3 regions of the Comamonas sediminis genome follow, and region 2 is predicted to be linked to each of the others. Evidence: predicted binding sites of a transcription regulator. Region 2 holds the regulator's gene; each other region holds the start of a gene.

Region 1 (4,721 bases), on a different contig from region 2:
AGCTGAGCTGGCGCAGGTAGGCCGCCGGTGTGAGCTGGGGCGGCACCACCTCGTCGGGGTACTGGTAGCGCAGCTCGGTCAGCGAGAACTGGCAGCGCGCTGCAATGCCCAAGCTGGCCTCCAGCAGATCGGGCGGGTACATCTGCGCCAGCCGCAGCCGGCTGCGCAGGTGCTGCTCGGCATTGGGCTGCAGCGCGTAGCCGCAGTCGGTCAGCGGTGTGCGCAGGCGGATGGCGGTCAGCACATCCTGCATGGGCTTGCGCGAGCGCACATGCATGTGCACATTGCCGGCAGCTACCAGCGGCGCGCCGCTGCTGCTGCCCGCTGCGCGCATCTGCGCCAGCCAGGCCTCGTCGCCCAGGCTGCGGTCCAGCTGCACGGCCAGCCAGCAGCGGCCGGCAAAGTGCTGCTGCAGCCAGGCGGCCTGGGCCTGGATTTGCGCTGGGCTGGCCTGGCGGCTGGGAGCCAGCAGCAGCAGGCAGTCTTGCAGCGCGCGCGGGTGGATGGCCGATTGCGCCAGCGCATAGCTGCCCTTGGGCGATTTGCGCCGCAGCTGGGTGATGAGGGCGCAGAGGTTGCCGTAGCCATGCAGGTTGCAGGCCAGTGCCACCAAGGTGAAAGCGGGTGCGGCCGTATCGCTGGGCTGCACCTCGAACTGCGCGCCGACGATCAGCGGCAGCCCGCAGTCACGCGCTGCGACATGGGCACGCACGATGCCGGCGAGCGAGCATTCATCGGTCAGGGCCAGCGCGCGGTAGCCCTGGGCGTGGGCGCGCTCGACCAGCTCATGCGGGTGGCTGGCGCCGCGCAGAAAGCTGAAATTGCTCAGGCACCACAGCTCGGCGTAGTGGGGGATGGTGAGTTTGGGACGCGTGGCCATGGCTCTAGACGGGTGCGGCGCTGCTCAGGCAAAACGGCCATGCAGAAACCAGGCACCGCTGTTGGCGGACAAGCGGGTGTGGAAGATCCACAGCAAGCCGGCATGTGGGCTGTGGGCGACCCAGTAATCGCGCAGCGCGGTGTGGGCGGTTTGGGTGATGGGGGCGGGTTTGGGCGGGCTTTCGCGGTCATTTCGGTGATCGCGGTGGTCGCTGCCGGGGGCCGCCTCGTCGATGTGGGTGTCTCCATCCGCACCGCTCACCGGCAAAAAGCCGGGGCTGCGGTGCCACCAGCCGCCTTCAATGCGTTGCGGGCCCAGCAGCAATTGCAAGGGGCCGTGGTAGAGCGGCCGGCTCTGCTTGTCCTGCAGCAGTTGCAGCGGCGTGGGTAGCAAGAAGCTGGGTTGGGCAAGGGGCGGCACATGGAGTGGTACATGGGGCTGTGCAGCGGGTGGGGCGGCCTTGGCCTTGCCGGCGGGTTGCGCGGGCAGCCACTGCACCTGCCACTCGGGGCGGTGGTCGGGCCGCAAGAGCGGGCGCTGCACCTGGTCGGCACCCAGGCGGGCGGTGATGCGTTCCAGCACCTGCTCCAGGCTTTCGCCATCGGCGGTTTTGTCAGGCAGCAGGCTGGCGCTGCGCTCTTGCAGCGCTTCGGGCGTATCGGCATGCAGGCTCAACTCGCCCACCGGGGCTTGCAGTTCCACATGGGCCAGGTGCTCCTGCAGCAGGCGGCACAGGTGCTGCAGATCGCGCGTGGTGCTGGCGGTGTGGATGGTCAGCTCGCCGCCATCGCCCACATGGCGGGAGCGCATCGCATCGTGGCACCAGCGCAGCCGGAAGCTGCGCACGCCTGCACGCTGCGCCGCCAGCCAGCCGCACAGCTGCAGCAGCAGGTGGCGCGCACCCTGCATCAGCGCATCGGCCTGGTCGATGCGCATGGGCAGCTCCAGCCGGGCATCGAAACGGGCAGGCAGGCTGATCCAGGAGTAGCGGTCGGGCAGCAGGCCATGGGCCTGGTCGAGGGCGGTCAGGATGCCGGTATCCATGCGCCGGGCCAGCGCCCCCCGGGGCAGTGCATGGACGGCGCCCAGGCTCTGGCAGCCCAGCTGGCTCAGCAGCTCGGCATGCCGGGCCACTGCATCGATGGCATGCAGCGGCAAAGGGGCCAGCACCTGCGGCAGCGGCTGGCCCATGCCGTGGCGGATACCGCAGCGCGCCAGCGCAATCGCGGCCAGGCTGGTGGGGGCCCAACTGATGGCTTGCACGCCCAGCTCGCGGCTCTCGCGCAGCAGGCGCCGGGCCAGTGGCTGGCGGCCGCCAAACAGGCGCTCGCTGGCTGACAGCTCCAGCACCAGTGCATCGCCAAAAACCGTGTCCGATGGCACGCAGGCCAGGCGCGGCGTGAACTGCTGCGCCCACAGCGCCAGGCCTTGCATATCGGCCAAGGGCGTGGCGTGGGCAGCTTCAGTGGAGCAGGCTGGACTGGCGCGCGCGCTGGCTGCGGGGCAGGGGAAGTGGGGCAGCAGGGCGGCCCAGATCGGTGTCATGGTATGGCAAGCTAAGGGCAGTGTTGGAGGATGAGACGGAAACGGCAGCGGTGGCCGGTTGGGGCAGCGGCACGGTGCCAGGCCACAGCCGGGCGGGCAGCACGGCTTGCAGGCTGGGCGGCACGGCAGGCAGCTCCAGCGTGCCCTGGTGCACGGGGCCCCGGCGTTTGAGCAGCTGCAGCTGCAGTGACCACGGCTGGCTGCTGCGCACCAGCAGCCGCAACGGGGCGGCGGAGGCCTGGTGCTGGCTGCTCTCGGGTCGAAAGACAAAGACGGGCCCTTCAAACTGCTGGGCACTGATTTGCAGGCGGCGTATCTGCTCGGGCTGCACCTGGGGCAGCCAGGCCAGCAAGGCCGCTGCGGCATTGGCTTTGAGCAGTTGCTCCAGCGCCCAGAGCTGGTCTTGCGGGCGGCTGCTGTGTATCCATACCAGCTGCCCGGGCGCCAGGCCGCTCTGGGCCAGCCCGCTGGCGTGGGGCGGCAGTGGCGGGCCCAGCGCGATGACGGGCTTGTGCGCTGGGCACTGCTGCAGGCCTCGGCCGGTCAGGCGCCACTCCAAGGTGCCGGCCTGGGGCTGCAGCACCTCGGTCAGGCACTGGCTGGGCCAGCCCTTGCCAGGCAGCTCGGCATCGAGTGCATCCCAGCCGGTGGGGATGCCCGCCATCGGCGCGCGCACCATGTGATCGCCCCGCCAGAGCTGGACGTTCACCGCGGGCGGCAAGGACAGGGCATCGAGTTTGGGCATGGCAACTAACTGTATATATGTACAGTATAAGAGCTAGCGCAGCGGCAATGTGTAACAAGCGCCGGGCAAGCCGCGGGCGACTGGGCTGGAAAGTGAGTGTCTGCCTTTCAAAACAACCCCCTGCAGCTTTCTTTTGAAGCTGACAGCCAGCCCGGGTAAGATCGCGGTACATGCAAATACCAGAACCCCACGACTCTGCCGACCGCCCTGCGCCGCCGTCTTCTGCCGCCTCTGCACGGCGTGCGGCGGTGGTCGATGGGGTGGCCGTCGATGGCCTGACGCCAGTGCCGCATCTGGAGCGCAAGGCCGGGGCATTGCTGTTGTTTACCCTGCTGCTGATCCTGGGCTCGGCCTTTTATCTGATGTATGCGCGCGGCGTCTTCGAGCCCAAGCAGTCGCTGATCCTGACGGCCGATGATTCCGAGGGTGTCTCCATCGGTCTGGACATGACTTTCTCCGGCTTTGCGATTGGCAAGGTCAGCAAGATCGAGCTGGCGCCCGATGGCACGGTGCGCATCCATGTGGATGTGCCCGAGAAAGATGCGCACTGGTTGCGCAGCAGCAGCGTGTTCACGCTGGTCAAGGGCCTGGTGGGGGGCACGACGATCAAGGCCTATTCGGGCATTCTGGACGACCCGCAGCTGGAGGATGGCGCCGTGCGCGCGGTGCTGTCGGGCGATGCGACGGCCGAGCTGCCGCAGCTGATGAGCAATGCACGCCAGCTGCTGGAGAACCTGAACATGATGACCTCGGCCGGCTCGGCCTTGGGTGGCACCCTGGAGCAGCTGCGTGACCTGAGCACCAAGCTCAACGGCCCCAGCGGCGCGCTGGGCGTGGTGATGGGTGGGGATGCCGAGGCGCGCAAGATATCGCAGACCCTGGACCGCACCAACCAGCTGCTGGCGCGCCTCGATGGCCTGGCCAAGAATGCCGACAAGCAGGTGTTTGGGGCCGATGGCGTGATGCCCGAAGTGCGCGCCACGGTGCAGCAACTCAATGCCGTGCTCGGCGATGTGCGCGGCAGCCTGAAGAAGGTGGATGCGGTGCTGGTGGAGGCCCAGGCCGTGGGCGCCAATGCCAAGGATGCCACCAGCCAGCTGGGTGATTTGCGTGCCGATGTGGAGGCCAATCTGCGCAAGGTCGAAGGCATGCTGACCGAGTTGAACCGCAAATGGCCGTTTGCCAAAAAGGATGCCGAGGTGCGACTGCCATGAGTACCGTGCTTGCCATCACCGCCCGCCTGGCCGCAGCCTTGCTGGCCGCCGCTGTGTTGGGCGGCTGCGCCAGCGGCAAGAAGGCGCCCGACTGGGCGATCAACGAACAAGGCGCTGCCGAACGCGCGACCGATGCCTACCTGTCAGGCAACCAACGGGTGGCAGAGGCCGAATGGCGGCGTGCGCGTGACGAGGTAAGCCGCACGGCCCGGCCCGATCTGCTGGCCCGGCTGGAGCTGGCGCGCTGCGCTGCGCAGGTGGCTGCCTTGGAGGCTGCCCCTTGCACGGGCTTTGAGGCCGTGGCCCAGGATGCTGCCGATGCCGAGCAAGCCTATGC
Region 2 (4,721 bases):
GCCGTTGGCTCCCATGCCCGTACTTAGATTTTGGATCGGGCCTGCACCAGCGCCAGCTGCAGGCTGACCCGGCATTTGTAGGGCGTCAAGGCCACGGCCAGGTCTTTGTCCAGATCGGCCATCCCGGGCAATACCGCATCGCTGATCACGCCATCGCTGCAGCGGCTGCTGCGCCACACCGGCAAACCGTGCTGGCGTGCGCGCGCCATCGCATCCAGCAGCGCCTCATGCACCGTGCCATTGCCGGTGGTCGCCACCACCAAGCCCTCCACACCCTGGGCCTGCAGCGCCTCCAACAGCCCCAGGCGCAGGCCTGCATGGCTGGTGACGATCTCCACCCACGGCCAGGGCGTACTGGCCGGCGCGGGCAAGGCCGCCAGCCAGGCGCTGCCGGTATAGCCGCCCTCCGTATCTGCTGCCTGCGGTGCATAGCCCTGGCGCAGGCGCACGTTCGTGCCATCCACCCAGCCCAGCGGCCCCTGCTCGCCCGATGAAAAGGCCAGCAAGCGGTGCGGGTGCACCTTTTGCAGCCAGCGCGCGCTGTGCAGCTCGCCCCCGCCGGTCACCGCGACCACCTCGCGCAACAGCGGATGGCCGTCCGCATCCAGCGCCGCAGCGGCGGCCACGGCATCCTTGAGATTCTGCGGGCCATCGGGCATCAAGGCATTGGCCGGGCGCATCGCACAGGTCAGCACCACCGGCTTGGCCAGGCGCCCTAAAACGCAATGCAGAAACCAGGCAGTTTCCTCCAAGGTATCCGTTCCGTGGGTGATAACAACACCGCGTACCGCCTCGTCGCGCATCGCTGCATCGCAAGCCTGGAGCAGCGCATGCCAGACCTCGTCGCTCATGTCCTTGCTATCAATTTGCGCGATCTGCATTGCATCCAGCGGGCCCGCCGCGGCGGTCTCGATACCGCTCACCCCCGCCAGCAGGGCCGCGACCGACAGCTGCGCCGCACGGTACTGGCCGGGATTCTCGGCATCATCGGCCATGCCGGCAATGGTGCCGCCGGTGCCGATGATCAAAATTTTTGGCTGCAAAGCTTGCCTCCTGCAAAAAACTGGTTAAAAATACAGGTACTGGATTGATATACAGGTGTTGGAGTGCACGGCAGCTTGGCTGCCACCCGGCACCACAGATCACACGGAGATCTTATGCGAGACCATCCCAAACTCACCGCGCGCCAACAAGAAATTCTGGACCTGATCCAGACGGCCATCTCGCGCACCGGCGCCCCGCCAACGCGCGCCGAAATCGCCAGCAAGCTGGGCTTCAAATCGGCCAATTCGGCAGAAGACCACCTCAAGGCGCTGGCACGCAAGGGTGTGATCGAGCTGGTCAGCGGTACCTCCCGGGGGATTCGCCTGCAAAGTGATACCGTGCGCTCCATCAATGCCGCACGCGGCACGCGCTTTTCGTCGCCGCTGGCAGGCGTGTCCAACGCCACCGCCGGCCTGGGCCGCGTGGTGCAAGAGCTCGCCCAGCTGGCCCTGCCGCTGATTGGCCGCGTGTCAGCGGGCTCGCCCATCCTGGCGCAAGAGCATGTCGATCAGACCTATACCGTTGAAGGTGGCCTGTTCCAGCAGCAGCCCGATTACCTGCTGAAGGTACGCGGCATGTCGATGCGCGATGTCGGCATCATCGATGGCGATCTGCTGGCCGTCAAAGCCACCCGCGAGGCCCGCAATGGCCAGATCATCGTCGCGCGTCTGGGCGATGACGTCACCGTCAAGCGCCTGCAGCGCACCAAGGATGGCATCGAGCTGCTGGCCGAAAACCCGGATTACCTGCCCATCGTCGTGCAGCCGGGCGAGCCCTTCGAGATCGAAGGCATTGCCGTCGGGTTGATTCGCAACACGATGCTGAACTAAGTCAAGCGGCCCTGTCGGCCCCTCCCTTTCTGCGCAACCCCAGGTAGCGGGCGTTGTGGGCACCCGGCCCACAACCCTGGGGAATGCGCTCGCCTTGCGCAATCCTGCTGTCATCCGTACACCAAGGAGTCTCCCATGCTCGTAGCAGATGCATTGCGTGCGCTTGCGCCCTTTTCCCTCGTCGCTGGCCTGCCCTGGTTCCAGTCCATCCAACGTGCCATCGTGCGCAGCAGCCGCCGCCGTCCAGGCCATGGCGCCGCCAACGATGGCCAGCTTGCGGCCCAGGTGCATTGCTTTGCCGCCGCCTCCAGCGCCGCTGCGCAGCGTGGTGCCGTGCAGCAACTGAGCCTGCTCGATGGCCCCAGCATTCCGCCTGGCGTGGACGGCCCTGCTGAAGAGACACCCGCACAGCGCCCCATCGACCGCATTCGCCTGCCGCGCAAACCCGCAGCGCGCCGCCGCCTCTCGGTCGGTGCACCGTCTCACACCCGCCCGTTCTTGTCGGTACAGCGCTGCAGCGCCCAGGCCGCCAACGATGCCCCCGTCAAGATGTACTGGGCGCAACCGGCCAGCCTGCACCGCCAAAAGGGCATGCGCTGGGCCATGTCGGGCAGCATGGCCGATATCTGTGCCGAGCTTGAACGCCTGGAGCGGCTGGAGCATCTGCACGCGGTCTAAGCCAGTGCCAATCCGGGCCGGTGCGTTGTAGCCAGCCTGCTGGCAGCTGCATGCCTGCTGTCACGAGGGGTGGACAGCAGCGGAATCGCTACGCTGGGTTGACGCAGACGCTGAACGTACCGGGCGTTACCGCCATGCCGGGCACGCGCCAAACCGGCACCTTCAGCGCTCTGCCTTCAGCCCGCTGCCCGCTGCTCATGGCCACTAAGCCGTGGCTGCCGCCGCACTGCCAGTGGCTTCTTCTTTTCTATCTTTCGCTCAGCGTGCGGCCGCAGCAGCCTCCAGCGCCAGCTGTTTGAAAGGCGCCAGCTGCTCGCGCAGGGCATCCCTCGCGCCATCCACTGCAGCAGCCACCGCATCGGGCCCCAACACCAGACCTTGCAGCAACACAAAATGCACATTGCGGATGCCGATGGAGGCCAGCGCATAACGCAAATAAGGCGTCAGAAAGTCCTCCTGACGCGCTTTTGGACCTGCATGGAAGCCGCCTGAACTGACCAACACCAAGGTGGGCCGGTCCTTCATCAGGCCGATCTTGCCTTCCGGCGTCGACGCAAAGCTGCGGTGGATACGGATCACCTGGTCCAGCCAGAGCTTGAGCGTGGCCGGCACCGCAAAGTTGTGCATGGGGGTCAGAATCATCAGCAGATCGCTGTCTTCCAGCTCTTTGATCAGCGTTTCCGACCAGGCCAGCGCGGGTGCGTCTGCGCTCGCGTTCGAGGTGATCGCCAGCGCATAGTCGCGGCTGATCGGCGGTATCGGTGTCGCGACCAAGTCGCGCTCAAACAACGGCTGCTGCGCAAGGCCCAGCTCTGCCAGCATGTCGGTTGCCAGTTGGTAGGCGTGGCTGGCCTGGCCGTGTGGGCCACAGTTCAAGAGCAAGGTACGGGTCATCGTTTGTCCAATCGTTTGAGTAGTCAGGCCAAGGTGGGCAGCATCCGCACAGTTCTACGGCATCACATCGCCCGGGATTTGCACACCCAGGCGGCGAGCGTGGTTCGGCCCAGGCGTGCTGGCCCCACCGGAACCAGGCAGCCATCGTCCAGCAGCGCGCCCCGGTAAGGCACATCGGCATCGCCCAGCACCATGCGAGGATCGCCTTGCAAGCGCAGGTATTGCTGCACCCACTCGGCCATCGCCATCTTCTGCGGGCCGGCCACGTCCATGCAGCCCGCCAAGGGCTGCGCCAGCGCGGCATCGGCCACCAGCATCGCCAAATCCTCTGCCGCCACCGGCTGCACCGGGGCCACCGGTATCGCCAGCACCGTATCGGCTACGCTGTCGTGCGCCAGCTGCGCCAGGCTTTCGTACAAGGGTGCTGCACGCAGCACGGTACAGGGGGTGTTGCCTGCCAGGACCAGCTGTTCCCGCAACGCGATCGCCTGGTAGTAGCCGCTGCCTTGCAATCGCTGCACACCCAAGGCCGACAGCGCAATATGGTGCGCAACCGCTGCAGCAGCGATGGCGGCATTCAGCTGCCGGCATGCGCGCGCCCAGCCCTCCAGCGCATCGGCCGTATGCACCTCAGGCGGCTCGCGCACATCGATCAGCACCTCGGCACCATGCAGCGCAGCCGGCAGTTGGGGGCCCGCATCGGCGAGCACCGGGTAACCCAGCTGCCTCAGATTGCCGACCACGCGCTTGCCCAGCGGGTTGCAGCCGCCCAGCACCAGGACTTTCATAAGCCGCGTTGCACCACACCGGGGGCTTGCCCGTTAAACGGGCATCTTGCGGAAGGCAATCGCAAAGCGGTTCCAGCTGTTGATCGATGTGATCACAGCGGTCAGCTCCATCAGCTCGGCATCGCTGAAGTGGGGGCGCACGGCTTCCCAGGCGGCATCGGGCACATGGTCGTGCGCTACAAGGGTCAGTGCCTCGGTCCACGCCAGCGCAGCGCGCTCACGGTCGCTGAAGAACGGGGTCTCACGCCAGGCGGCGACAGTGGCCAGACGACGGCTGGATTCACCGGCCTTCATCGCATCGGTCACATGCATGTCCAGGCAGAAGGCACAGCCATTGATCTGCGAGGCGCGCAGGCGCACCAGTTCCTTGAGCAGAATGTCCAGGCTGCCTTTGGCAATCTGGTTTTCCACGCCCAGCAGCGCTTTCATGATGGCGGGGTCAGCGGTGTAGAAGTCGAGTCGGGTTTGCATATCTATCTCCATCCAG
Region 3 (4,721 bases), on a different contig from region 2:
TAGCGCGCATGGCGGCCCTGGCCGCAGGCCAGATCCAGCACCTGGCGGCCAGCCGGGATCAGCGCAGAAAAGCGGGTGATCCAGGGCGAGGGGGCGGGGGTGTGGGTGTGGGTGTGGGTCATCGGCTGGATCGTGTTTGCGATCGCTGCATCGCGGCGCGGGGAGAACGTAGACACGTTCTCAGAAGCAGGCCCAGACATGGTCGGCCATGCGCACCATGAATTCCGGTTGCGTATAGAGCATGAACACCAGCGCCAGCAGCACCGCCACCAGCAGCCAGATGGCAGCGCGCTGCCAGCCGCGCAGCGGCACGGCGTCCGCGTTGGAGGGTGTTGGTGGTGCAGGCTGTTGCATGAGAGTTCGGTGGTCAGGCCGCCAGTGGCTGGCGCCGCACGGGCTCTTCCTTGACGGGCAGATTGACCAGGCCGGCGAACACGCCCAGCCCAATGGCCACGTACCAGACGACATCATAGCTGCCGGTGTGGTCATACAGGTAGCCGCCCAGCCAGATGCCCAGGAAGCTGCCGATCTGGTGGCTGAAGAACACAAAGCCGCTGAGCATGGACAAATGCTGCACGCCAAAGATCTGCGCAATGGCGCCATTGGTCAGCGGCACGGTGGACAGCCACAAAAAGCCCATCGCGGCGGCAAACACATAGACCGACCAGGGCGACAGCGGGACCAGCAGAAACACCACGATCGCGATCGCGCGGATGAAATAGATGCCCGAGAGCAGGTAGCGCTTGGCCATGCGCTGGCCCAGCGAGCCTGCCAGGTAGGTGCCAAAGATGTTGAACAGGCCGATGAGCGCGAGCGAATAGCTGGCCACATGCGGCGGCAGCCCGAAGTCCTTCAGGTAGCTGGGCATGTGCACGCCAATGAACATCACCTGGAAGCCGCAAACGAAGTAACCCGCCGTCAGCAGCAAGAAGCTGGGATTGCGGAAGGCTTCGCCCACGGCCTGGGCGATGGTTTGCTGCTGGCCTGCGGCCGCGTGGCGCTTGAGTGCGTGGAAATTGGGCTCGCGCAGCGCGATGGCCAGCGGCACGATGGTCAGCACCAATACCGCACAGACCAGCAGCGCGTTCTGCCAGCCCAGGTGGGCGATCAGCTGGCCCTCGACCGGCACCATGAAGAACTGGCCAAAGGAGCCGGCCGCTGCAGCCACCCCCATGGCCCAGGAGCGTTTCTCAGCAGGCAGTTGGCGCCCGATGACGCCATAGATCACCGCATAGGTGGTGCCTGTCTGCGCCATGCCGATCAGAAGCCCGGCCGTGAGCGCGAACACCAGCGTATTGGGCGCCCAGGCCATGCCGGCCAGGCCCAGCGCATAGAGCAGCGCGCCGCAGACCAGCACCTTGCTGGCGCCAAAACGGTCGGCCAGCATGCCGGTGAAGATGCCAATCAGGCCCCAGCTGAGGTTTTGCACCGCCAGCGCCAGCGCAAAGGATTCGCGCGTCCAGCCCATCTCCTGCGTGATCGGCTGCAGCCACAGGCCAAATCCGTGGCGGATGCCCATCGATAAGGTCACTACGGCGCCGCCACACAGCAGCACGCGGGCTATGGACAATGGTTGTGCGTTGTTTTGCATAGTCTAAGGATGTCTCTTTATCCAAGAATTGTTACTCCAACGCCAAAAACCGGCTGTCGCCCGCATATTGCCCGGTGGCCGGCCAAGCCCATTGCAGGCTTTTGCGACCAAACGTCGTGAATCGTCAACAAGTCCACCTGTTTTTCTATACAGCTATTTACAATGGCAGCCGCTAGAATGGAAAGTTATGGCAAGCAAAAACACGTCTACCAGTGAATACGCAGAAGGCTCGATCCGGGTCCTCAAGGGGCTCGAACCGGTCAAGCAGCGCCCGGGTATGTATACCCGTACTGACAACCCGCTGCACATCATCCAGGAGGTGATCGACAACGCCGCTGACGAGGCACTCGCCGGCTTTGGCAAGAAGATCCGCGTCTATCTGCACACCGATGCGTCGATCAGTGTGGAGGACGACGGCCGGGGCATTCCGTTTGGCATGCATCCCGAAGAACATGCGCCGGTGGTGGAGCTGGTGTTCACCCGCCTGCACGCGGGCGGCAAGTTCGACAAGGGCCAGGGCGGCGCCTACAGCTTCTCCGGCGGTCTGCATGGCGTGGGGGTGTCGGTGACCAATGCGTTGGCCACCCGCATGGAAGTGACCGTGCACCGCGACGGCTCCGTCGCCACGATGGCGTTTGCCGGTGGCGATGTGGTCGAGCCGCTGAAGGTGCGGCCGATGGTCAGCGGTGACCGCAAGCAGGGCACGACGGTGCGTGTGTGGCCCGATGCCAAGTATTTCGAATCCAGCCATTTGCCAATGGGCGAGCTGGTGCACCTGCTGCGCAGCAAGGCGGTGCTGATGCCCGGCGTCAGCGTGCAGCTGACGCAGGACAAGAGCCGCGAGACGCAGACCTGGCAGTACAAGGGCGGCCTCAAGGACTACCTGCTGCAGACCCTGCCGGTGGACCCGATCATTCCGGTGTTCGAAGGCGAGGGTTTTGCCGGCCGCAGCGACGACCATTTTGCCGAGGGCGAAGGGGCGTCCTGGTGCGTGGCCTTCACCGACGAAGGCCAGCCGGTGCGCGAGAGCTATGTCAACCTGATCCCCACCACCGCCGGCGGCACGCATGAAAGCGGCCTGCGCGACGGCCTGTTCCAGGCGGTCAAGAGCTTTATCGAACTGCACTCGCTGCTGCCCAAGGGCGTCAAGCTGATGCCCGAGGACGTGTTTGCCCGTGCCAGCTATGTGCTGTCGGCCAAGGTGCTCGATCCCCAGTTCCAGGGCCAGATCAAGGAGCGCCTGAATTCGCGCGATGCAGTGCGCCTGGTCTCGGGCATGGTGCGGCCTGCGCTGGAGCTGTGGCTGAACCAGAACGTCGAATATGGCAAGAAGCTCGCCGAGATCGCGATCAAGGCGGCACAGACGCGCCAGCGCGCCGGCCAGAAGGTGGAAAAGCGCAAGGGCAGCGGCGTGGCCGTGTTGCCCGGCAAGCTGACCGATTGCGAAAGCCGCGACCTGGCCTACAACGAGGTGTTTCTGGTCGAGGGTGATTCGGCCGGCGGCAGCGCCAAGATGGGCCGCGACAAGGAAACCCAGGCCATCCTGCCGCTGCGCGGCAAGGTGCTCAACACCTGGGAGGTGGACCGCGACCGCCTGTTTGCCAATACCGAAATCCATGATATCTCGGTGGCCATCGGCGTCGATCCCCATGGCCCCGATGACGAGGTGGACCTGAGCGGTCTGCGCTACGGCAAGATCTGCATCCTCAGCGATGCGGACGTGGACGGCTCGCACATCCAGGTGCTGCTGCTGACCCTGTTCTTCAAGCACTTCCCGCAGCTGATCGAGAAAGGCCATGTCTGCGTGGCGCGGCCGCCGCTGTTCCGCGTCGATATTCCTGCCCGGGGCAAAAAGCCCGCGGCCAAGGTCTATGCGCTGGACGAGGCGGAGATGCATGCCATCTTCGACAAGGCCGCCAAGGATGGCGTACCCCGGGAGAAATGCCAGGTCAGCCGCTTCAAGGGCCTGGGCGAGATGAATGCCGAGCAGCTCTGGGAAACCACGTTGAATCCGGACACCCGCCGCCTGCTGCCGGTGCGCCTGAGCCGCACCGACCTGCTGGCCACCCGTGAGGTCATGACCCAGCTGATGGGCAAGGGCGAGGCTGCGGCCCGCCGCGACCTGATGGAACTCCATGGCCACGAAGTAGAAATCGATATCTGATTGCATGTCTCCAGCATCGATGGCTTTGCCGCTTTTGCCTTGCCTGGCCGCAGCCCTGTCTGCGTCTGGGCTTCGCATCCTGCCTGACGGAGCCATCGAATGTCCCGCTGCCCATGCCGCTGAATGACAACACCAACCACAGCCGCGTGCAGCCGTGCCACAAGCAAAGAAAGCTGAACAACCATGAGTGAACAAACCGGTCTGGATTTGCTATCCAACCCCGAGCCCGACGACGGCGACAGCCTGGACCTGGGCAATTACGCGCAGCGCGCCTATCTGGAATATGCGCTGTCGGTGGTCAAGGGCCGTGCGCTGCCCGATGTCTGCGATGGCCTTAAGCCGGTGCAGCGCCGCATCCTGTTTGCGATGGACCGCATGGGCCTGGGCTACAGCGGCCCCAACCGCGCCACGGCGGCCAAGCCCGTCAAAAGCGCCCGCGTCGTCGGCGATGTGCTGGGCCGCTTCCACCCGCATGGCGACCAGTCCGCCTATGACGCGCTGGTGCGCATGGCCCAGGACTTTGCCCAGCGCTACCCGCTGATCGATGGCCAAGGCAACTTTGGCAGCCGCGATGGTGATGGCGCTGCGGCGATGCGCTACACCGAGGCGCGCCTGTCCAAGATCACCAGCCTGCTGCTCGACGAGATCGACATGGGCACGGTGGATTTTGTGCCCAACTACGACGGCTCCACCGAGGAGCCCAGCCAGTTGCCGGCGCGCCTGCCGTTCTCGCTGCTCAACGGCGCCAGCGGCATTGCGGTGGGCCTGGCCACCGAAATCCCCAGCCACAACCTGCGCGAAGTGGCCGATGCCTGTGTAGCACTGATCAAGAAGCCGGCGATGACGGACTTCGACCTGCAGCAGATCATTCCCGGCCCGGACTACCCGGGTGGCGGCCAGATCATCAGCAGCGACAAGGACATTGCCGATGCCTACCGCACGGGTCGCGGCTCGATCAAGGTGCGC

The links. Region 2 encodes LexA, which represses DNA repair genes until DNA is damaged. Its sites were predicted from a motif close to ACTGTATNNNNATACAGT; they were not measured.
Region 1: the regulator LexA is predicted to act here: its motif matches at 3,179-3,196, upstream of imuA (translesion DNA synthesis-associated protein ImuA).
Region 3: the regulator LexA is predicted to act here: its motif matches at 1,728-1,745, upstream of AB7A72_RS21100 (DNA topoisomerase IV subunit B).

The regions. Positions count from the first base shown of each region.
Region 1 covers NZ_JBGBDC010000001.1:510,761-515,481, reverse strand. The annotation lists gene AB7A72_RS02240 (error-prone DNA polymerase) at 1-880, opposite strand, end outside; gene AB7A72_RS02235 (Y-family DNA polymerase) at 905-2,314, opposite strand; gene imuA (translesion DNA synthesis-associated protein ImuA) at 2,343-3,170, opposite strand; gene AB7A72_RS02225 (MlaD family protein) at 3,341-4,384, shown strand; gene AB7A72_RS02220 (hypothetical protein) at 4,381-4,721, shown strand, end outside.
Region 2 covers NZ_JBGBDC010000011.1:139,169-143,889, reverse strand. The annotation lists gene AB7A72_RS22185 (asparaginase) at 24-1,043, opposite strand; gene lexA (transcriptional repressor LexA) at 1,158-1,874, shown strand; gene AB7A72_RS22175 (hypothetical protein) at 2,010-2,552, shown strand; gene AB7A72_RS22170 (FMN-dependent NADH-azoreductase) at 2,811-3,446, opposite strand; gene AB7A72_RS22165 (SDR family oxidoreductase) at 3,509-4,234, opposite strand; gene AB7A72_RS22160 (carboxymuconolactone decarboxylase family protein) at 4,268-4,705, opposite strand.
Region 3 covers NZ_JBGBDC010000010.1:158,644-163,364, forward strand. The annotation lists gene AB7A72_RS21085 (class I SAM-dependent methyltransferase) at 1-122, opposite strand, end outside; gene AB7A72_RS21090 (hypothetical protein) at 181-354, opposite strand; gene AB7A72_RS21095 (MFS transporter) at 368-1,591, opposite strand; gene AB7A72_RS21100 (DNA topoisomerase IV subunit B) at 1,779-3,755, shown strand; gene parC (DNA topoisomerase IV subunit A) at 3,939-4,721, shown strand, end outside.